2 regions of the Rhodoglobus sp. GW821-FHT12B09 genome follow, and region 2 is predicted to be linked to the other one. Evidence: predicted binding sites of a transcription regulator. Region 2 holds the regulator's gene; the other holds the start of a gene.
What was found. The regulator LexA, encoded in region 2, represses DNA repair genes until DNA is damaged. The targets are predictions, from matches to a motif close to TCGAACANNTGTTCGA.
Positions count from the first base shown of each region.

Region 1: a site for LexA is predicted at 2,145-2,160, ahead of AC1RTC_RS09060 (HNH endonuclease signature motif containing protein). Genes of this name have one in related genera too.

Region 1 covers NZ_JBXATB010000003.1:379,832-389,369, forward strand. The annotation lists tRNA gene AC1RTC_RS09050 (tRNA-Gly) at 1-25, opposite strand, end outside; gene AC1RTC_RS09055 (hypothetical protein) at 112-732, shown strand; gene AC1RTC_RS09060 (HNH endonuclease signature motif containing protein) at 733-2,124, opposite strand; gene dcd (dCTP deaminase) at 2,256-2,861, shown strand; gene idi (isopentenyl-diphosphate Delta-isomerase) at 2,858-3,373, opposite strand; gene AC1RTC_RS09075 (polyprenyl synthetase family protein) at 3,388-4,458, shown strand; gene AC1RTC_RS09080 (phytoene/squalene synthase family protein) at 4,472-5,308, shown strand; gene crtI (phytoene desaturase family protein) at 5,305-6,876, shown strand; gene AC1RTC_RS09090 (lycopene cyclase domain-containing protein) at 6,873-7,196, shown strand; gene AC1RTC_RS09095 (lycopene cyclase domain-containing protein) at 7,193-7,486, shown strand; gene AC1RTC_RS09100 (prenyltransferase) at 7,479-8,339, shown strand; gene AC1RTC_RS09105 (alpha/beta hydrolase) at 8,379-9,215, opposite strand; gene AC1RTC_RS09110 (TetR/AcrR family transcriptional regulator) at 9,270-9,538, shown strand, end outside.
Region 2 covers NZ_JBXATB010000002.1:119,604-129,141, reverse strand. The annotation lists gene metE (5-methyltetrahydropteroyltriglutamate--homocysteine S-methyltransferase) at 1-1,093, shown strand, start outside; gene lexA (transcriptional repressor LexA) at 1,165-1,836, opposite strand; gene AC1RTC_RS05135 (LysM peptidoglycan-binding domain-containing protein) at 2,064-2,414, shown strand; gene AC1RTC_RS05130 (histidinol-phosphate transaminase) at 2,454-3,527, shown strand; gene hisB (imidazoleglycerol-phosphate dehydratase HisB) at 3,547-4,167, shown strand; gene hisH (imidazole glycerol phosphate synthase subunit HisH) at 4,124-4,801, shown strand; gene priA (bifunctional 1-(5-phosphoribosyl)-5-((5-phosphoribosylamino)methylideneamino)imidazole-4-carboxamide isomerase/phosphoribosylanthranilate isomerase PriA) at 4,798-5,547, shown strand; gene AC1RTC_RS05110 (SseB family protein) at 5,547-6,296, shown strand; gene AC1RTC_RS05105 (DUF1844 domain-containing protein) at 6,454-6,819, opposite strand; gene infC (translation initiation factor IF-3) at 7,033-7,797, shown strand; gene rpmI (50S ribosomal protein L35) at 7,790-7,984, shown strand; gene rplT (50S ribosomal protein L20) at 8,003-8,389, shown strand; gene AC1RTC_RS05085 (TrmH family RNA methyltransferase) at 8,472-9,272, shown strand; gene pheS (phenylalanine--tRNA ligase subunit alpha) at 9,284-9,538, shown strand, end outside.

The DNA.
Region 1 (9,538 bases), on a different contig from region 2:
AGTTCTGCCATTGAACTACATCCGCGTGCGACGGTCGCCCGCCAGATAGAGAGCATACCGTGACCACCTGAGGCTTTCGAGGTCGGGATGCCCGGAGCTACCCTCAAGCGTATGAAGCGCATTCACCTACTGGGCGCACTAGCTCTCGTCGTCGCGCTCGCCGGTTGCACCCCGGTCTCGCCGGAACCCACTCCCACGCCGCCGCCGACCGCCACCGGGGTGAAGCCCACTCCGAAGCCGACGCCGACCGTGACCGTCCCGCCGCTCGCGATCCCGGAGTGCGAGACGATGCTCCCTCTCGGCACGGCCCAGGACCTGTTCAGCGAGAACACCGCGTTCCTCGGCGAGCAGCCGGCGGGCGAGTTCGTGGGGCGTCTCACTGTCCCGTCCATTCCGGTGGTGCTGTCAACGGCGAGCCCGGCGCGGGCGTGCCTGTGGGGCATCCCGCAGTCCGACGGGCTGTTCCAGCTGGTCGTCGCCGGCATCACGGACGCCGAGCGCGCGACGCTGCAGGGCGAGCTCACCTCGGCGGGATACGCGGAGACGACGATGGGCACGGTGACGGCGTTCGAGCTCGAGGGCGAGAACGAGATCGGCTCGGTCGGGACCACGCACCTGTTCACCGGGGGTGTCTGGATCGTGTGCGACGGGTCGTCGCTGCACCTCTCCGGCGCGGTGGTCGGCGCGGCGCTCGACGCTCTCCGCGCGGCGAATCCCGCACTCGGACTGTGACTAGGCGGCGTACGCCAACGGTGACAGCGGGCGCGTCCACTCCGGGATGCCCGGCCCCCGCACCTCCGGAAGCCCGTAGGTCATCCGGTACCTCCACGGTCCGTTGTCGACCAGCTGGTGGTGCCAGTAGCAGAGCAGTATGCCGTTGCCGGTGTTCGTCGGGCCGCCGTCGCGCCAGGGAATGACATGGTGCACTTGCAGCGCGGTGTGGGGGGTCGTGCATCCCGGGGTGAAACAGCGTTCTCCGTCCCTGGCCGCGATGGAGAGCGCCTGGGTGGCGGTGAAGCAGCGCTCGGGCGAGCCGATGCCGAGCACGGCGCCCGTCGGTGCAAGAGTGACGGTGCGGTAGCCACCGGCGTCGATGTACCGGTCGACCGTGCGCCGGGACACGGGGGAGTCTGAACCGCTCATGGTGCCGATCGGGTCGGAGTCTCGCCCGTCGGGGCGGTGAAGGCTCTCGGCGGTGACCGTGACGAGCACGGAGGCGGTGCGACCGTTCATCACCGGTGCGCCACTCTCGGCGATCGCCGCGAGGAGGATCTCGCCGAAGATGTCGTGGCGCCGCTGCCCCGGGGTGCGCGGGTCGCGGCCTTCTGCGACGTCATCGAATGAGTCGGGGCCAGTGCCGGGGGTGGAACCGACGTCGGGCTTGGCGGCAAACCGGGGCGACCGGCGCGCGGCCTCGAACCTGCGCAGCAGAGGTATCGCCAGCTCCGGCTTGAGGCGCCCGCCGAAGGGAAAGAGCCCGTCCTCGTCCTCCCTGCCGACCCACACGTCCCGCAAGAGCGCCGCGTGCTCCTCCCGTGGCCGCGCGCCGTCGGGATCAATGGCCGCGCCAACGGTGCGGATGTGGCGGGCGAGGTAGTCCACGGAGACCGGCGGCAGGTGCCCGCCCGAGGGGTCGACCCCGCAGGCCAGCCCGACCATGAGGGACTCCGCGGCGGCCCGGGCTTCGCCCGGTACGCGCGAGGCGGACTTCTGCAGCTCGCGGTCGATCAGCACGGCGGCCTCGAACCCGAGGCGACCGGCGGTCAGTGCCTGCGCGAGCTCAGGGCGCTGCGGCCCGAGGGGTGCTCCCGTCACCGACAGTCGAGGCCTGACGTTCTCCGCGAGCGCGAGTCGAGCCCGGGCCGTTCGCTCGGAGACCTGGGCCAGGGTGGCGACGGCGGCAATCGATGACGCGAACCCGAGTTTTTCGGCCTCCTGGCTGTCGCGCGCAAGTGACGCCACCGCGAGCACCCGCGCGGCATCCATCAACCGGCCCACGGCCTCGACCGCGGCGATGGTGTCGGCGACCGCAGACGCCGGGTGCGCGGCCAGAGCCGCGACGAGGCTCTCGAGCTCGGCGGTGACCCGCTCGACGGCGGCTTCCACTGAGGGCTCAAGAACCATACATAGATTATACCGCACATTCGAAACTATGTTCGAACAGAGTGCGAACCTGTGGAAAGCGCCGCCATCGGGATGAACGTGCGGTCAGTGCGCCGCCCCCTGCACGACCACGAGTAGCTAGTGTGGGGCGCATGCTTCTCAGTGATCGCGACATCCGTGCAGAACTGTCAGCGGGGCGCATCGCCCTCGAGCCGCTCGATCTGGAGATGGTGCAGCCGTCGAGCATCGACGTGCGGCTCGACAGGTTCTTCCGGCTTTTCGACAACCACAAGTACCCGTTCATCGATCCCGCCGAAGACCAGCCCGACCTGACGCACCTGGTCGAGGTCGACGCCGACCAGCCGTTCATCCTGCACCCCGGCGAGTTCGTGCTCGGCAGTACGTTCGAGCTCGTGACGCTCCCGGACGACGTCGCCGCGCGCCTCGAGGGCAAGAGCTCCCTCGGCCGCCTCGGGCTGCTGACGCACTCGACCGCGGGTTTCGTCGACCCGGGATTCTCGGGCCACGTCACTCTCGAGCTGAGCAACGTCGCCACCCTCCCGATCAAGCTCTGGCCCGGCATGAAGATCGGGCAGCTGTGCTTCATCCGCACCAGCTCCCCCGTGGACAACCCCTACGGCTCGGGCCAGTACCTCAACCGGTACCAGGGCCAGCGCGGACCGACGGCGTCGCGCAGCCACCTCAACTTCCACCGCACCGACGTGCGCTCGACCGATGCGGGCGCGAAGGGCAACTAGCGCAACTGCTCCAGCTGCCAGCCGAGCCACGGGCTGAACGCGTACGGCGCCGCGACCGCTGCGGCGTGCAGGGACTCCGGCGACACCCACGAGAACTCGGCGGCCTCGTCGGGGTTGGGCGCGACCTGATCGTGGGTCACCGCCCGGAACACCGGGCACACCTCGTTCTCGACGATCCCGGAGGCGTCGACGGCGCGGTAGCGGAAGTCGGGGAGCACGACCTCGATGTCGCGGAGGGTGATGCCGAGCTCGAAGAGGCCGCGGCGGACTATCGCATCCGGCAGCGCCTCGCCGGGCGCCGGATGCCCGCAGAACGAGTTGGTCCACACGCCGGGCCACGTCAGCTTTCCGAGAGCGCGCCGCGTCACCAAGACGAGTCCGTCGGCGTTGTAGACGTGGCACGAGAACGCCAGGTGGAGGGCGGTGTCGGTGGTGTGGACGGCGACCTTGTCCGCGACCCCGATCGGTTCGCCCGCGGCATCCACCAGCACGACCTGCTCAGTTGCTGCCACGGTAGTCTGCCTAAATGGATGGTTCTGGACTGCTCGGTCTCTCAGAGGAGAGGCAGGTGCAGGTCGACGCCGTGCTGGCGCGCTTCTTCACCCTATCCAAGAACCGCGCGGCAGCCTTCGGGCCGCAGTACGTCCAGCTCTGGGAGACCCTCGAGCAGAACACCACGGGCGGCAAGCGGTTCCGCCCGAAGATGGTGCTCTGCGCGTACCAGGCCCTCGGCGGCACAGATCTGGAGGCGGCGGCCTACATCGGCGCCGCGTTCGAGCTCCTCCACACGGCCCTGATCGTGCACGACGACGTCATCGACCACGACTTCGTGCGCCGTGGCGTCCCGAACATCTCCGGCAGCTACCGGGATGCCGCGACCGCGGCCGGCTCGACCGAGCGCGTTGCCGAGCACAGCGGCATCTCCGCGGCGGTCATCGCCGGCGATCTCGCGCTCTTCAACTCCTACCGGCTCATCGACCGGAGCGGCGTCGCGGATGTCACGCGCGCGCGCCTGCTCGAGGTGATGGACGACGCGCTCTTCGCCTCCGCGGCGGGGGAGCTGATCGACGTCGACTTCCAGATCGCGCTCGAGGTCCCGCGGGTGGACGACATCCTCACCATGGAGCGGCTGAAGACCGCGGTGTACTCCTTCGAGTGCCCGCTGCAGGCGGGGGCGATCCTCGCGGGCGCCTCCGAGCAGGTGGTCGCGACCCTCGGCGAGTTCGGCCGCGAGATCGGCATCGCCTACCAGCTCGTGGACGACCTCCTCGGGGTCTTCGGCGTGGAGGCCGAGACCGGGAAGACCACGATCGGCGACCTGCGCGAGGGCAAGCGCACTGTCCTGATCGCGTACGCGACGAGCACGCGCGAGTGGGCCGACGTCGAGCGCCACATCGGCAACCCCGACCTCACGGAGGAGGATGCGGCCCGGGTGCGGGAGCTGCTGGTCTCCTGCGGGGCCAAGTCGTTCGCCGAGGGCCTTGCCCGCTACTACGCGAACCGCGCGCTCGCCCGGCTGGCCGAGGGGCACATCCCGGCCGCGCTGCGTGCGGAGCTGCATCCCGTCGCCGACGCCGTGCTCGGGCGCGTCAAGTGAGCGGAGGCACGTTGTGAGAGAGGCACTCTACGACCGGGTTGCGGAGGAGACGGCGAGCATCGTCATCCACCGGTACTCGACGTCGTTCGGACTCGCATCCCGGCTGCTCGGCGCCGGCGTGCGCCAGCACGTGGAGAACATCTACGCGCTCGTGCGTGTTGCGGATGAGATCGTCGACGGCGGCGCGAGCATCGACACCCTGCAGGCCGCCCGCGCGCTCAACGACCTCGAGGCCGAGACCGGCGAGGCCCTGCGCATCGGGTTCAGCTCGAACCTCGTCGTGCACGCCTTCGCCCTCACGGCCCGCGACGTCGACTTCGGCGAGGAGCTGACGGCCCCCTTCTTCGAGTCGATGCGCATGGACCTCAGCCAGAAGCAGCACGACCAGGCCAGCTTCGACACCTACGTGTACGGCTCGGCCGAGGTGGTGGGCCTCATGTGCCTGCGCGCGTTCCTGCACGGTGAGGCCGTGACCGATCTGCCCCGATTCGAGACCGGTGCCCGCGCGCTCGGCGCCGCCTTCCAGAAGGTCAACTTCCTGAGGGACCTCGCGGCCGACTTCGAGACGCTGGGCCGCAGCTACTTCCCGGATGTCGACGTGCACTCGTTCGACGAGGCGACCAAGACCCGGCTGCTCGACGACATCGACGCCGATCTCGCCGTGTCGGCCGCGGTCGTGCCCGACCTGCCCCGGAGCTCGCGCCGCGCGGTCGCGCTCGCGCAGTCCCTGTTCGCCGAGCTCTCGACCCGCCTGCGGGCGACCCCGGCGAGCGAGCTCGTGCGCGCCCGCGTGCGGGTGCCCAACCCCGTGAAGGCCAGGCTCGCGCTCGCCGCGGCGGTGGGCCGATGAGCGCCGTCGTCGTGATCGGCGGCGGGATCGCAGGCCTGGCGAGCGCCGCCCTGCTCGCCCGGGAGGGCCACACGGTCACGCTTCTCGAGGGCCGCGCCGAGGTCGGCGGCCGGGCCGGATCCTGGGAGCACGACGGCTTCCGCTTCGACACGGGCCCGTCGTGGTACCTCATGCCCGAGGTCTTCGACCACTTCTACAAGCTGCTCGGCACGAGCGCGGAGGAGCAGCTCACGCTCATCACGCTCGACCCCGGCTACCGCGTGTTCTTCGAGGGGGTCGCCGAGCCGCTCGACATCTCGGCGGAGGTCGAGGACAACGTCGCGCTCTTCGAGGGCATCGAGAAGGGCGCAGGCGCCCGGCTCACCGCGTACCTCGAGTCCGCGCGCGAGGTGTACGAGCTCGCGAAGGCCCGCTTCCTCTACACGACGTTCGCCGACTTCCGGCCGCTGCTGAAGAAGGACGTGCTCGGCCAGGCGGGCCGTTTCCTCAAGCTGCTCCTGCAGCCGCTCTCGACGTTCGTGAAGCGGCGGTTCAAGGACAGCCGACTGCGCCAGGTGCTCGGGTACCCCGCGGTGTTCCTGGGGTCGTCGCCCTACCTGACGCCCAGCATGTACCACCTCATGAGCCACCTCGATTTGCAGGACGGCGTGCTGTACCCGATGGGCGGCTTCACCCGCGTCATCGAGTCGATCGCCGACCTGGCGCGTGCCGAGGGCGTCACCATAGTCACGCGTGCTGAAGTAACGCGCATCGTGGTCGAGAACGGTGCGACGACCGGCGTCACCTACCTCGACGCCGACCGCCACGTGCAGTTCGCGGACGCCGAGATCGTCGTCTCCGCCGCCGACCTGCACCACACCGAGACGAAGCTGCTCATCGAGGGCGAGCGCACCTACCCCCAGGAGTACTGGGACTCGAAGACCCCGGGGCCGAGCGCTCTGCTGCTCTACCTGGGCGTCGAGGGCGAGCTGCCCGAGCTCGAGCACCACAATCTGCTCTTCACGCGCGACTGGAAGAAGGGCTTCGACGCGATCTTCGGCGACGTGTCGTCCATCCCCGAGCCCGCGTCGCTCTACGTGTGCAAGCCGAGCGGCGTCGATCCGGATGTCGCGCCCGAGGGTTACGAGAACCTCTTCGTGCTCGTGCCGATCCCCGCGGACCCGACGATCGGGCGCGGCGATGTGGACGGCGACGGCGACACCCGCATCGAGGTGCTGGGCGACAGGGTCATTGCGCAGATCGCCGACTGGACGGGCATCCCGGACCTGGCTTCTCGTGTCACGGTGCGGCGCACCGTGGGGCCGGGCAACTTCGTCGAGGACCTCAACGCCTGGCGCGGTACTGCCCTCGGGCCCGCGCACACGCTGGGGCAGAGCGCCTTCTTCCGCGCGGGCAACGTGTCGAAGAAGGTCAAGGGCCTGTACTACGCGGGGGGCTCCACGATCCCGGGCATCGGGCTGCCGATGTGCCTCATCAGCGCGGAGCTGCTCGTGAAGCGGCTGCGCGGGGATGTCTCGACCGGCCCGCTGCCGGAGCCGCTGGGCCGTGCTGGGGCTCTCGACGCATGATCCTGCTCTATCTGCTCGCTCTGCTCGTCGCCCTCACCGGCATGGTCGTGCTCGACCGCCGCTTCCGCCTGTTCTTCTGGCGGGACGCGCGCCGCGCGGCGATCGTGCTCGCCGTCGGGCTCGCGTTCTTCCTCGCCTGGGACCTCGCGGGCGTCGGCGGCGGAATCTTCTTCCGCGGCGAGACGGCCTTCATGACCGGGCTGCAGATCGCGCCGGAGGTGCCGCTCGAGGAGGTCTTCTTCCTCGCACTGCTCTGCTACCTGACGATGAACGTGTACGGCTGGTGCTCGCTGAGGCTGTCGAAACCGGACGCGTCATGACCTACTGGGCGCTCAACGCGATCTTCCTCGCGGTCATCGTGGCCGTGGCGGTCCTTGCTCGACGCCGTCTCCGCTGGCCCGCCGTCGGCATCACCCTCGCGATCCTGCTCGTCATGACCGCGGTCTTCGACAACATCATGATCTCGGTGGGGCTCGTCGCGTACAACGAGTCGCTCATCAGCGGCGCGTTCATCGGCGTCGCGCCCCTCGAGGACTTCGCGTACACGCTCGCCGCGGTGATCGGGCTGCCGTCGCTGTGGGTGCTGTTGGAGCGGAGGCCCCGTGCTTAGGGCGCTCTTCGTCTCCTCCCGCCCGTTGAGCTGGGTGAACACGGCATTCCCGTTCGCGGCCGCATACCTGCTCACCGCGCGCGAGGTCGACGTAACCCTCATAGTCGGTGCCCTCTACTTCCTCATCCCGTACAACCTCGCGATGTACGGCATCAACGACGTCTTCGACTACGAGTCCGACCTGCGGAATCCCCGCAAGGGCGGCGTCGAGGGCGCGCTCCTGGACCGCGGGATGCACCGGCCGACGATCATCGCCGCGATCGCCACCAACGTCCCCTTCCTCGTGTACCTCGTGCTCGTCGGCTCACCCCTCAGCTGGCTCGTGCTGGCCGTGAGCGTGTTCGCGGTGGTCGCCTACTCCGCCCCCGTGCTGCGCTTCAAGGAGCGCCCCTTCCTCGACTCGGTCACGTCGAGCACGCACTTCGTCTCGCCCGCGGTCTACGGCCTGGTGCTCGCGGGCGCGGCGTTCACCCCGCAGCTGTGGGCGGTACTCGGCGCGTTCTTCCTGTGGGGGGCGGCGTCGCACGCCTTCGGGGCGGTGCAGGACGTCATTGCTGACCGCGAGGGCGGCATCGCGTCGATCGCGACGGTGATCGGCGCGCGCGCGACAGTGCGGCTCTCGGTCGTCGCCTATCTGCTCGGCGGGGTGCTGCTGCTGCTCTCGAGCTGGCCGGGCCCGCTCGCGGCCGTGCTCGTGCTGCCCTACGCGATCAGCTGCGCCCAGTTCTGGAACGTCTCCGACGCGGAGAGCGAGCGCGCGAACCGCGGGTGGAAGCGGTTCCTCTGGCTGAACTTCGCCACGGGCTTCCTCGTCACGATGCTCATGATCTGGTTCGCCTGGCTGGTGCGCTAGCCCGCCGCGCCACACCTTTCTCGTTGCGCTCCAGCAGTTTCAGTAGCGCGACGCGAAATCTGTAGCGCGATGCGGGAGGACGAACCCCGCGACGGCGTCGAGCACGGCGGGGTCGCTCAGGATCCGCGAGTGCCCCAGCCCGGTCGTGCGCATCAGGTCGACGTGACCGGGGTGGTCGGCGGCGATCAGGTCGAGCTCGCCGGAGGGGACCACCCGGTCGCCCTCGTCGTGCACGAGCAGCAGCGGGATGCCCGGGTCGTCGACGCGCGAGACGAAGCGCGCCCACGGCTCGTCGACCACGGTGAAGGTGCGGCGCTCGATCTTGTCCCGCAGCCGGCGCACCACGGCGGCGGACAGCCCGAGCTGCCGGGAGAACTCCGTGACGATGCCGTCGGCGTCGTGCATCCCGGAGATGCCCACGATCCGCCGCGCCGCGGTGCCCTCGCGCACGGCGAGGAACGTCGCGAGCACGCCGAACGAGTGGCCGACGACGGCCTGGAACGGGCCGTACTGCTCGCCGAGCTGGTGGACGGCCTCCGCGTAGTCGAGGACGGTGGTGCGGCGGCCCGGGGAGGCGCCGTTGCCGGGGGCGTCGAAGGAGAGCACCGTGGCATCCGGGGCCTCGAGCGCCCGGACGAGCGCGCTCAACCGCGAGGCGCGGCTGCGCCAGCCGTGGACGAGCAGGATGACGCGGCGCCCGCTGCCCCACCGGTAGGTGACGACGCGCTTGCCGTGCACCTCGAGGGCCCCGGTGACGGCCCGCTCGTGCACAGCCCGGTCACGGTCGTGGACCGACTCGGGCCTGCCGAGGCTGCCCCAGAGGCCGTAGGCGATCTCGGCCGCCACCGGCGCGGGCAGTGCGTCGAGCACCCTCATGCGAACTCCAAACTATAAGTACGATCGTTCGTATAGTAGGGTGGAGGGAGCACAATGGCAACCATGACCACGATCGACGGGCGCAGGGCGCGGGGCGACAGCTCGCGCCGCGCCGTGATGCGCGTTGCCGTCGATATCGCCTCCGTCGAGGGGCTCGAGGGCCTCTCCATCGGCGGGCTGGCGGCCGAGACGTCGATGAGCAAGGGCGGCGTGGTCGCCCTGTTCGGCACCAAGGAGCAGCTGCAGCTCGCCACGGTCGCGGCGGCGTCCGAGATCTTCGTCGGGAACGTGGTGACGCCGGCGCTGGAGGTGAAGGGCGGTCG
Region 2 (9,538 bases):
TCGCGCCCGTGCCGCCGCCCTCACCGGCGCCGACTTCTCCCGCGGCGAGTACGCGGCCCGCCTCGCGGCGCAGGACGCCGCCCTCGGCCTGCCGTTCCTGCCGACGACCACTATCGGCTCCTTCCCGCAGACCGGCGACATCCGCAAGCAGCGCGCCGCCCTCGTGTCCGGGGCCATCTCCGAGGAGCAGTACAACCAGGCCATGCGCGAGGAGATCAAGCGCGTCGTCGACCTGCAGGAGGAGATCGGCCTCGACGTGCTCGTGCACGGCGAGCCCGAGCGCAACGACATGGTGCAGTACTTCGCCGAGAACCTGGACGGCTTCGCCGTGACCCAGAACGGCTGGGTGCAGTCCTACGGCTCCCGCTGTACCCGTCCGTCGATCCTGTGGGGCGATGTATCTCGCCCGGCACCCATCACGGTCGAGTGGTCGACGTACACCCAGTCGCTCACGTCGAAGCCCGTCAAGGGGATGCTCACCGGCCCGGTCACGATCCTCGCGTGGTCGTTCGTGCGCGACGACCAGCCGCTGCGCGAGACCGCCAACCAGGTCGCCCTTGCGCTGCGCGACGAGATCGCGGACCTGGAGGCCGCCGGCATCGGGATCATCCAGGTCGACGAGCCTGCACTGCGAGAGCTGCTGCCGCTGAAGAAGAAGGACCACGACGACTACCTCGACTGGTCGGTCGGGTCGTTCCGGCTGGCGACGGCCGGCGTCGTCGATGCGACCCAGATCCACACCCACCTCTGCTACTCGGAGTTCGGCGTCGTCATCGATGCGATAAACCGGCTCGACGCCGACGTCACCTCGATCGAGGCGGCCCGCTCGAAGATGGAGGTCGTGCCCGACATCAAGTCGAGCGGCTTCGGCCGGGACATCGGCCCCGGTGTCTACGACATCCACTCGCCCCGCGTGCCGTCGGTGGAGGAAGTGGGCGAGCTGATCGACATCGCTCTCGGCTCCATCCCCGAGCGCCAGGTCTGGGTCAACCCCGACTGCGGCCTCAAGACCCGCGGGTACGACGAGACGGTGGAGTCGCTCAGGAACATCCTCACGGCCACCCGGGCGGCGCGGCTAAGGCGGGTTGAGTAGGCGCCCCGGCGCCGTATCGAAACCACGAGGGGCCCCGGATGCAGCATCCGGGGCCCCTCGCGCTCTAGCTCCTAGAGACTCCGCAGCACCGTGACGACCTTGCCGAGGACCTCGGCGTGGTCGCCCAGGATGGGCTCGAAGTTGGAGTTGCGGGGCAGGAGCCAGGTGTGGCCGTCGCGCTGGCGGAACACCTTCACGGTCGCCTCGTTGTCGAGCATGGCCGCGACGATATCGCCGTTCTCGGCGGTCTTCTGCTGGCGGACGACCACCCAGTCTCCGTCGCAGATCGCAGCGTCGATCATGGACTCGCCGACGACCTTGAGCATGAAGAGCTCGCCCTTGCCGGTGAGCTGGCGCGGGAGCGGGAAGACCTCGTCGATCTGCTGGTCGGCGGTGATGGGGATACCGGCGGCGATGCGGCCGACCAGGGGCACCATGACAGCGTCTCCGACGGAGGGGGCGTTCTCCGGCGCGTCCTCCGTGCTGCCGGGGAGGTCGATCAGCACCTCCATCGCGCGCGGGCGGTTCGGGTCGCGGCGCAGATAGCCGCTCAGCTCGAGCTGGCCTAGCTGGTGGGTGACGCTCGACAGCGAGGAGAGGCCGACGGCGTCGCCGATCTCGCGCATGCTCGGCGGGTAGCCGCGCGCGGAGACGGAGCGCTGGATGACGTCCAGGATCGCGAGCTGCTTGTCGCTCAGGCTCGTGCGGCGGCGTGTGCCGCTTGCGCCGTTCTCGGCATCCATGTGGTTCCCCGTTCCTGCCAATGTCAGTGGCTCATTCGAAACTGTATCCGTCGAGAAGGCCAAAACCAAACATAAATTCGAGTGTGTCGGGTGAATGTCGGTGGTCTGTTCGAAGATCTACTTGAAATACCGGTGGTTCGAATGTATGTTCGGAACATACCTACTAACAGACTTCGTGTCCCGTCAGCCCGGCCGCTGCGGGGCACGGATAACTTGAGGAGCAGCAGATGAGCACGGTGGTTATCGGAAGCGGCTTTGCCCGTCCCGCGGCGCCCAAGCTGCGCCTCACTCAGCGTGGCCGCGCGGTTCTCACGACCCTCGCGGCCACACCACTCGTGATCGCGGCGTTCCTGTTCGCGCTCAACGGCGGGGGAGCGACCGCCTCCCTCGAGGGCTCGAACGTGCCGTTCGAGTACGTGACCGTCGAGTCGGGCCAGACCCTGTGGCAGCTCGCTGAGGAGCTTGCGCCGCAGTCTGACCCGCGCGACGTGATCGCGCAGATCGTGCAGTTCAACCAGCTCGACGGTGCAGACGTGTACGCGGGCCAGGAGCTCGCGATCCCCACCACCCTCCGCTGAGGGCGCGCTGCACCCGCTCGGGCCTTCTAGGCTTGCGTGGTGACTGAACTCTCCGACCTCCCGATCCGTGATGACTTGCGGGGCCTCACGCCCTACGGCGCCCCGCAGGAGCACGTGCGAGTGCAGCTCAACGTCAACGAGAACACCCACGCGATCCCGGAGGCGGTCGCCACCGACATCGTCATGGCGCTGGCGGCGGCCGTGATGGGCGTCAACCGCTATCCCGACCGCGAGTTCACCCAGCTGCGCGAGTCGCTCGCCGCCTACCTCGGGCACGGGCTGAGCGCGGAGAACATCTGGGCGGCCAACGGCTCCAACGAAGTCCTGCAGCAGGTGCTCCAGGCCTTCGGCGGCCCGGGCCGCAGCCTGCTCGGCTTCCCGCCCACCTACTCGATGCACTCGATCATCGCCAACGGCACCGGAACCCGCTGGGTCACCGCCGAGCGCGACGCGGGCTACGAGCTGTCGCCCGAGACGGTTGTCGAGGCGATCCGCCGCGAGCAGCCCGACATCGTGTTCCTGTGCTCGCCGAACAACCCGACCGGCACCCCGCTCAGCCTCGAGACCATCGTCGCGGCGTACGACGCGACGCCGGGCATCCTGCTCGTCGACGAGGCCTACGCGGAGTTCCAGGAGGGCGACACCGCCCTCACGCTGCTCGAGGGGCGGCCGCGCCTGCTGATCAGCCGCACCATGAGCAAGGCATTCGCGTTCGCGGGTGCCCGGCTCGGCTACCTCGCGGCCGACCCGGCCGCCACCGACGCGCTGCGGCTCGTCCGCCTGCCGTACCACCTCTCGGCGCTCACCCAGGCGGCGGCGATCGCGGCCCTCGCCCACGCCCCCGAGATGCTGGCCATGGTCGACGACATCAAGCGCCAGCGCGACCGGATGATCGCGGCCCTGCCCGAGCTCGGCTACACCCCGCTCCCGAGCGCCGCGAACTTCGTGCTGTTCGGCGGGGTCGAGGATCCGCACGCCGTGTTCGAGGAACTGCTCGAGAACGACATCATCATCCGGGACGTCGGCATCCCGCACCACCTTCGCGTCACCGCGGGCAGCGATGCGGAGACGACGATCTTCCTCGACGCGCTCGCGCGCATCAGCGCTCGGTAGCTCTCGGTAGGATCGACGCATGACCGGACCGGCACCCGCCACAGATCGCACCGCGACGCTCTCGCGCGCCACGAGCGAGTCGAGCATCGAGCTCAGCCTCGACCTCGACGGCACGGGCACCTCGTCGATCGACACCTCCGTGCCGTTCTTCGACCACCTGCTCACCGCGTTCTCCAAGCACTCGCTCGTCGACCTGAGCGTCAAGGCGACCGGCGACACCCACATCGACGTGCACCACACGGTCGAGGACATCGGCATCACGCTCGGCACCGCGATCAAGCAGGCGCTCGGCGACAAGGCGGGCATCTCGCGCTTCGGCGATGCTCTTGTGCCCCTCGACGAGGCGCTCGTGCAGGCGGTCGTGGATGTCTCGGGCCGGCCGTACCTCGTGCACACCGGCGAGCCCGCGGGCTTCGAGCACCACCTCATCGGCGGCCACTTCACGGGCTCGATGCTGCGCCACGTCTTCGAGGCGATCGCGTTCAACGCGGCCATCACGGTGCATGTCACGGTGCTGGGCGGCCGCGATCCCCACCACATCGCCGAGGCTGAGTTCAAGGCCTTCGCGCGCGCCTTCAGGTTCGCTGTCGCTCCGGATGCCCGGGTCAGCGGCATCCCGTCGACAAAGGGCGCGCTCTAAGGTGATCAACCCCTCCGTCGTCATTCTCGACTACGGCTCAGGCAACGTGCACTCCGCTGCGAAGGCCCTCGAGCTCGCGGGCGCACGCGTCACCCTGACCGCGGACCGCTCTGCAGCCGAGGCTGCGGACGGGCTCGTCGTACCCGGGGTCGGCGCCTTCGAGGCTGTCGCGCGCCAGCTCGCCACCGTGCGCGGCGGCGCCATCGTGGAGAAGCGGCTGACCGGCAGCCGGCCCGTCCTCGGGATCTGCGTCGGCATGCAGGTGCTGTTCGAGCACGGTGTGGAGCGGGGCAATGACACCCCGGGGCTGGGGGAGTGGCCGGGAGTGGTCACCGAACTGGATGCCCCGGTGCTCCCGCACATGGGGTGGAACACCGTCGAGGCGCCCGCCGGCACGAGGCTGTTCGAGGGCGTCGCGGACGAGCGCTTCTACTTCGTGCACAGCTACGCGGCACAGGAGTGGACGCTCGAGGTGCACGACCCGTTCCCGCAACCTAAGCTCACGTGGGCGGTGCACGGCAGCAGGTTCCTTGCCGCCGTCGAGAACGGGCCGCTCATGGCTACCCAGTTCCACCCCGAGAAGTCCGGCGAGGCCGGCATCCGACTACTGAAGAATTGGCTGCAGACACTATGAGTGAGTTCACGACGACCCCGAGCCTCGTTCTCCTGCCCGCGGTCGACGTCGCCGACGGCAAGGCAGTCCGCCTCACGCAGGGCGAGGCCGGCAGCGAGACGAGCTACGGCGACCCCGTGGGCGCCGCCCAGCTCTGGGTCGACCAGGGCGCGGAGTGGATCCACCTCGTCGACCTCGACGCCGCGTTCGGCCGGGGCAACAACCACGCGGTCATCAAGCGCGTCATCAAGAACACCCCGCGCTCGGTCAACATCGAGCTCTCGGGCGGGATCCGGGATGACGCGAGCCTCGAGGCCGCGCTCGCGACCGGGGCCAAGCGCATCAACCTCGGCACGGCGGCCCTCGAGAACCCGGAGTGGGCCGCGCACGTGATCGCCGAGTACGGGGATGCCATCGCGGTCGGCCTCGACGTTCGCGGCACCACCCTCGCGGCCCGCGGCTGGACCCAGGAGGGCGGGGATCTCTGGACCGTCCTCGCCAGGCTGGAGGCCGCCGGCTGCTGCCGCTACGTCGTCACGGATGTCACGAAGGACGGCACCCTCAAGGGCCCGAACCTGGAGCTGCTGAAGCAGGTCGCCGACAGCACTGACCGCCCGGTCATCGCGTCCGGCGGCGTCGCGACCCTCGACGACCTCGCCGACCTGCGCGAGCTCGTGCCTTACGGGGTGGAGGGCGCGATCGTCGGCAAGGCGCTCTACGCCAAGGCCTTCACCCTGGCCGAGGCCATCGACGTAGCGTCGAAGTAGTGGCCGGCGGCACCGACTCGGCGGGCGTCCCGTGGGAGGGCCGCAGCTTCGAGCACGGCCCCGCCTCGGACGACGACGGCTCCGCGCCGGAGAAGCTCGTCGAGGCCATCCGCCGCTTCCACGCGCACGACCTGGGCGAGGGCGACGTGCTCGACGCCCTGCGCGACTCGCGGCTGCTCATCCCGCTCGTCGCCCAGCTCGGCGAGGGCGGAGTCAACGAGCACGGGCACGACAAGTCACAGGAGCTCTCGATCGTCACCGTCGCCGGCCCGGACGGACGCACCGTCCTCCCGGCGTTCACCTCGGTCGACGCGATGGCGCGCTGGAACCCGTCGGCACGCCCGGTGCCGGCGACCGCGGGCAGGGTCGCCCTTGCCGCGGCGAGCGAGAGCACCGACCTCGTCGTGCTCGACCCGCGGAGCGACACCGAGTACGTCATCCGCCGCCCCGCCCTGTGGGCTCTCGCGCAGTCGCAGCCCTGGAAGCCCAGCTACGCCGACACCGAGGTGCTCAGCGCGTTCCTGGATGCCGCGGAGCCCGAGTCCGCCGTCGCCGCCGTGCAGCTCGCCCCCGGCGACCCTGGCTCGCGACTGGCGGGGCCCGAGCTCATCGTGCAGCTGTCGCTCGCCCCGGGACTCGACCAGGCGGCCCTCGGCACCCTGCTCGCGCGCCTGGAGCAGCGCTGGGCGGAGAGCGAGGTCATCGCCGCACGGGTCGACTCGATGCGCGTGGTGCTGGCCACGGCCTGACCCGCTCGGCGCGCCCGCTCGGCGCGCCCGCTCGGCACGCCCGCCCGTGCCGCGGGCCGCGAGAGTGCAGTTCGCCGCGGTGCGGGGCGCCACAACCCCGTCGAACTGCGCTCTCGGGGGCGCGGGTGGCGCGCGGGCGGGGCGCGGGTGGGGCGCGCTAGTTGACGGGGCCGGTGAGCTTCTCGCCGGGGCCCTTGCCGGGGGCATCCGGGATGCTCGACTCCTCGCGGAACGCCAGCTGAAGTGACCGCAGCCCGTCCCGCAGCGGGCGGGCGTGGTGGTCGCCGATCTCCGGCGCTGCAGCGGTGACCAACCCGGCGAGCACCGTGATGAGCTTCCGCGCCTCGTCGAGGTCGATGTCGGATGCCGCATCCGGAGTATCGGAGAGCCCGAGTTTGACGGCCGCCGCGCTCATGAGGTGCACGGCGACGGTGTTGATGACCTCGATGGCTGGCACCTCCGCGATGTCGCGGATCTCGTCGTCCGCGTAGCGGTCCTCTGAATAGGCTGGGGCGTCGCTCATCGATGGTTCCTTAGCTGATTGGCGCGGCGTCTGCTATTCTTCTACAGGCTCCGGAGGGCTGTTCCCTGTGAACACAGCTCCGGACACAAAGTGGAGTCTCCTCCCACCTGTTGACCGCTTCTCAAGGTTACCGGGTAGTTGCACCCCGTTCGTCCGTTCCCCGAGTTCGCGACGAGCAGCATTCAAGGGTGTTTGGCACATCCTGTGCCATGGATACTTCTGCTTCGTGCGGCATTCGCCACCACTCACGAACTAGCAAGGAGTACACGCATCAGCGATCCCCGTACCAATGACCGAATCCGCGTTCCGGAGGTCCGTCTTGTTGGCCCCAACGGCGAGCAGGTCGGCGTCGTCCGTATCGAAGACGCCCTGCGTCTGGCCCAGGAGGCCGACCTGGATTTGGTTGAGGTTGCTCCCAATTCCAAGCCTCCTGTTGCCAAGATCATGGATTACGGCAAGTTCAAGTACGAAGAGGCCCAGAAGGCCAAGGAAGCGCGGCGCAACCAGGCGAACACGATCCTCAAGGAGGTTCGTTTCCGCCTCAAGATCGACACCCACGACTATGAGACGAAGCGCAAGCGCGCCGAGGGCTTCCTGCAGGGCGGTGACAAGGTCAAGGCAATGATCCTGTTCCGCGGCCGCGAGCAGTCCCGCCCCGAGCAGGGCGTGCGCCTGCTGCAGAAGTTCGCGGAGGACGTGTCGGAGTTCGGCTCGGTCGAGTCGACCCCGACCATCGACGGCCGCAACATGGTCATGGTCATCGGTCCCCACAAGAACAAGGCCACCGCGAAAGCGGAGGCCGACGCCCGCAAGGCCGCCAACAAGGCCGGTCGCGGACCGGGCTCCGAACTGCCCGCGGTCGAGACCGCACCGGCGGCCGAGCCTGCCGAAGATGTAGTCGAGGCCAAGGCCCCGGCGGCAACGACAGCACCACCGAAGAAGTCTGTATCAACGAAGGAAGAAGTGAAGGATGCCTAAGCAGAAGACGCACTCCGGTGCCAAGAAGCGCTTCAAGCTGACCGGTAGCGGCAAGGTCATGAAGCAGGGGGCTGGCCTTCGCCACCACCTCGAGACCAAGAGCGGCAAGAAGAAGCGCGAGCTCGGTGTGGACCGCGTTCTCGCTCCGGCCGACGCCAAGGTCATCAAGAAGCTTCTCGGTAAGTAAGGGTCAGGGACAAGAACAATGGCAAGAGTAAAGAGGGCAGTAAACGCCCACAAGAAGCGTCGCGTCATCCTCGAGCGCGCCTCCGGCTACCGCGGACAGCGTTCGCGCCTCTACCGCAAGGCGAAGGAGCAGGTCACCCACTCCCTCGTCTACGCGTACCGTGACCGCCGTGCGCGCAAGGGCGACTTCCGCCGCCTGTGGATCCAGCGCATCAACGCCGCGTCGCGCGCGAACGGCCTCACCTACAACCGCCTCATCCAGGGCCTCAACCTGGCCGGCATCGAGGTCGACCGCCGCATGCTCGCCGACCTCGCGGTCACCGAGCCCGCCACGTTCGCCGCGATCGTCGCGACGGCCAAGGCAGCGCTCCCGGCTGACACGTCGGCACCCAAGGTTGTCGCGTAGTCGAACCAGTTCTACCGAAAGGCCCCGAGCGCCAGCGCGCGCCGGGGCCTTTCGTCTACCCGCGCCCCATAGGCTGGGGCACATGATCGACAACCCGCGTTCACCGCGCGTCCGCGCCGTGGCGAAGCTCGCGAAGCGGGACGCGCGATCCGAGACCGGCCTGTTCCTGCTCGAAGGGCCGCAGGCGGTCTCCGAGGCGCTGCTGTACCGGCCCGAGCTGCTGGTCGACCTGTTCGCGACTCCGACGGCGCTCGAGAAGTACGCCGACATCGCGAAGGGCGCCGCCGAGGCGGGCCTCGAGGTCGAGTTCGTCACCGAGCATGTGCTCGACGCGATGGCCGACACCGTGACCCCGCAGGGGATCATCGCGGTCTGCCGCCAGTTCCCGACCTCCCTCAAGGACATCCTGGGCGGGGAGCCCAAGCTCATCGCGATCCTCGAGGAGGTGCGCGACCCGGGCAACGCCGGCACGATCATCCGGGCGGCGGATGCCGCGGGGGCTGACGCGGTCATCCTGACCGGCCGCAGCGTCGACCTCTACAACCCGAAGGTCGTGCGCGCCACGACCGGATCGCTCTTCCACCTTCCGGTGGCCGTCGGCTCCGACCTCGAGGGCGTCGTGGAGAAGGCAAAGGGCGCGGGCCTGCAGGTGATCGCGGCCGACATCAAGGGCGCCGACCTGCTCGCCGCCCGCAAGAAGGGCGCACTGGAGGCCCCCACCGCGTGGCTGTTCGGGAACGAGGCGCGCGGGCTCAGCGACGAGCACTACGCCCTCGCCGACTGGGTCATCACGGTGCCGATCTACGGCCACGCGGAGTCGATGAACCTCGCAACCGCGGCCTCGGTGTGCCTGTACGAAAGCGCCTTCGCGCAGCGCAGCTAAACTCAACACTTGTGTCAGAACCCACAGCCCTCACCGAGTCGGCGGTAGCGCAGGCGGCGGATGCCGCCGTGGCCGCGTTCGCCGCTGCAACGACCATCGCCGAGCTGCGCCTCGCCCGCGCCGCGCACGCGGGGGAGCAGTCGCCGCTCGCGCAGTTCAACGCGAGCCTCAAGTCGATCCCGGCCGAGGAGCGGGCTGCCGCCGGCAAGCTCGTCGGGCAGGGCCGCGCGCGGGTGGCCGAGGCACTCTCCGCCCGCGAGGCCGAA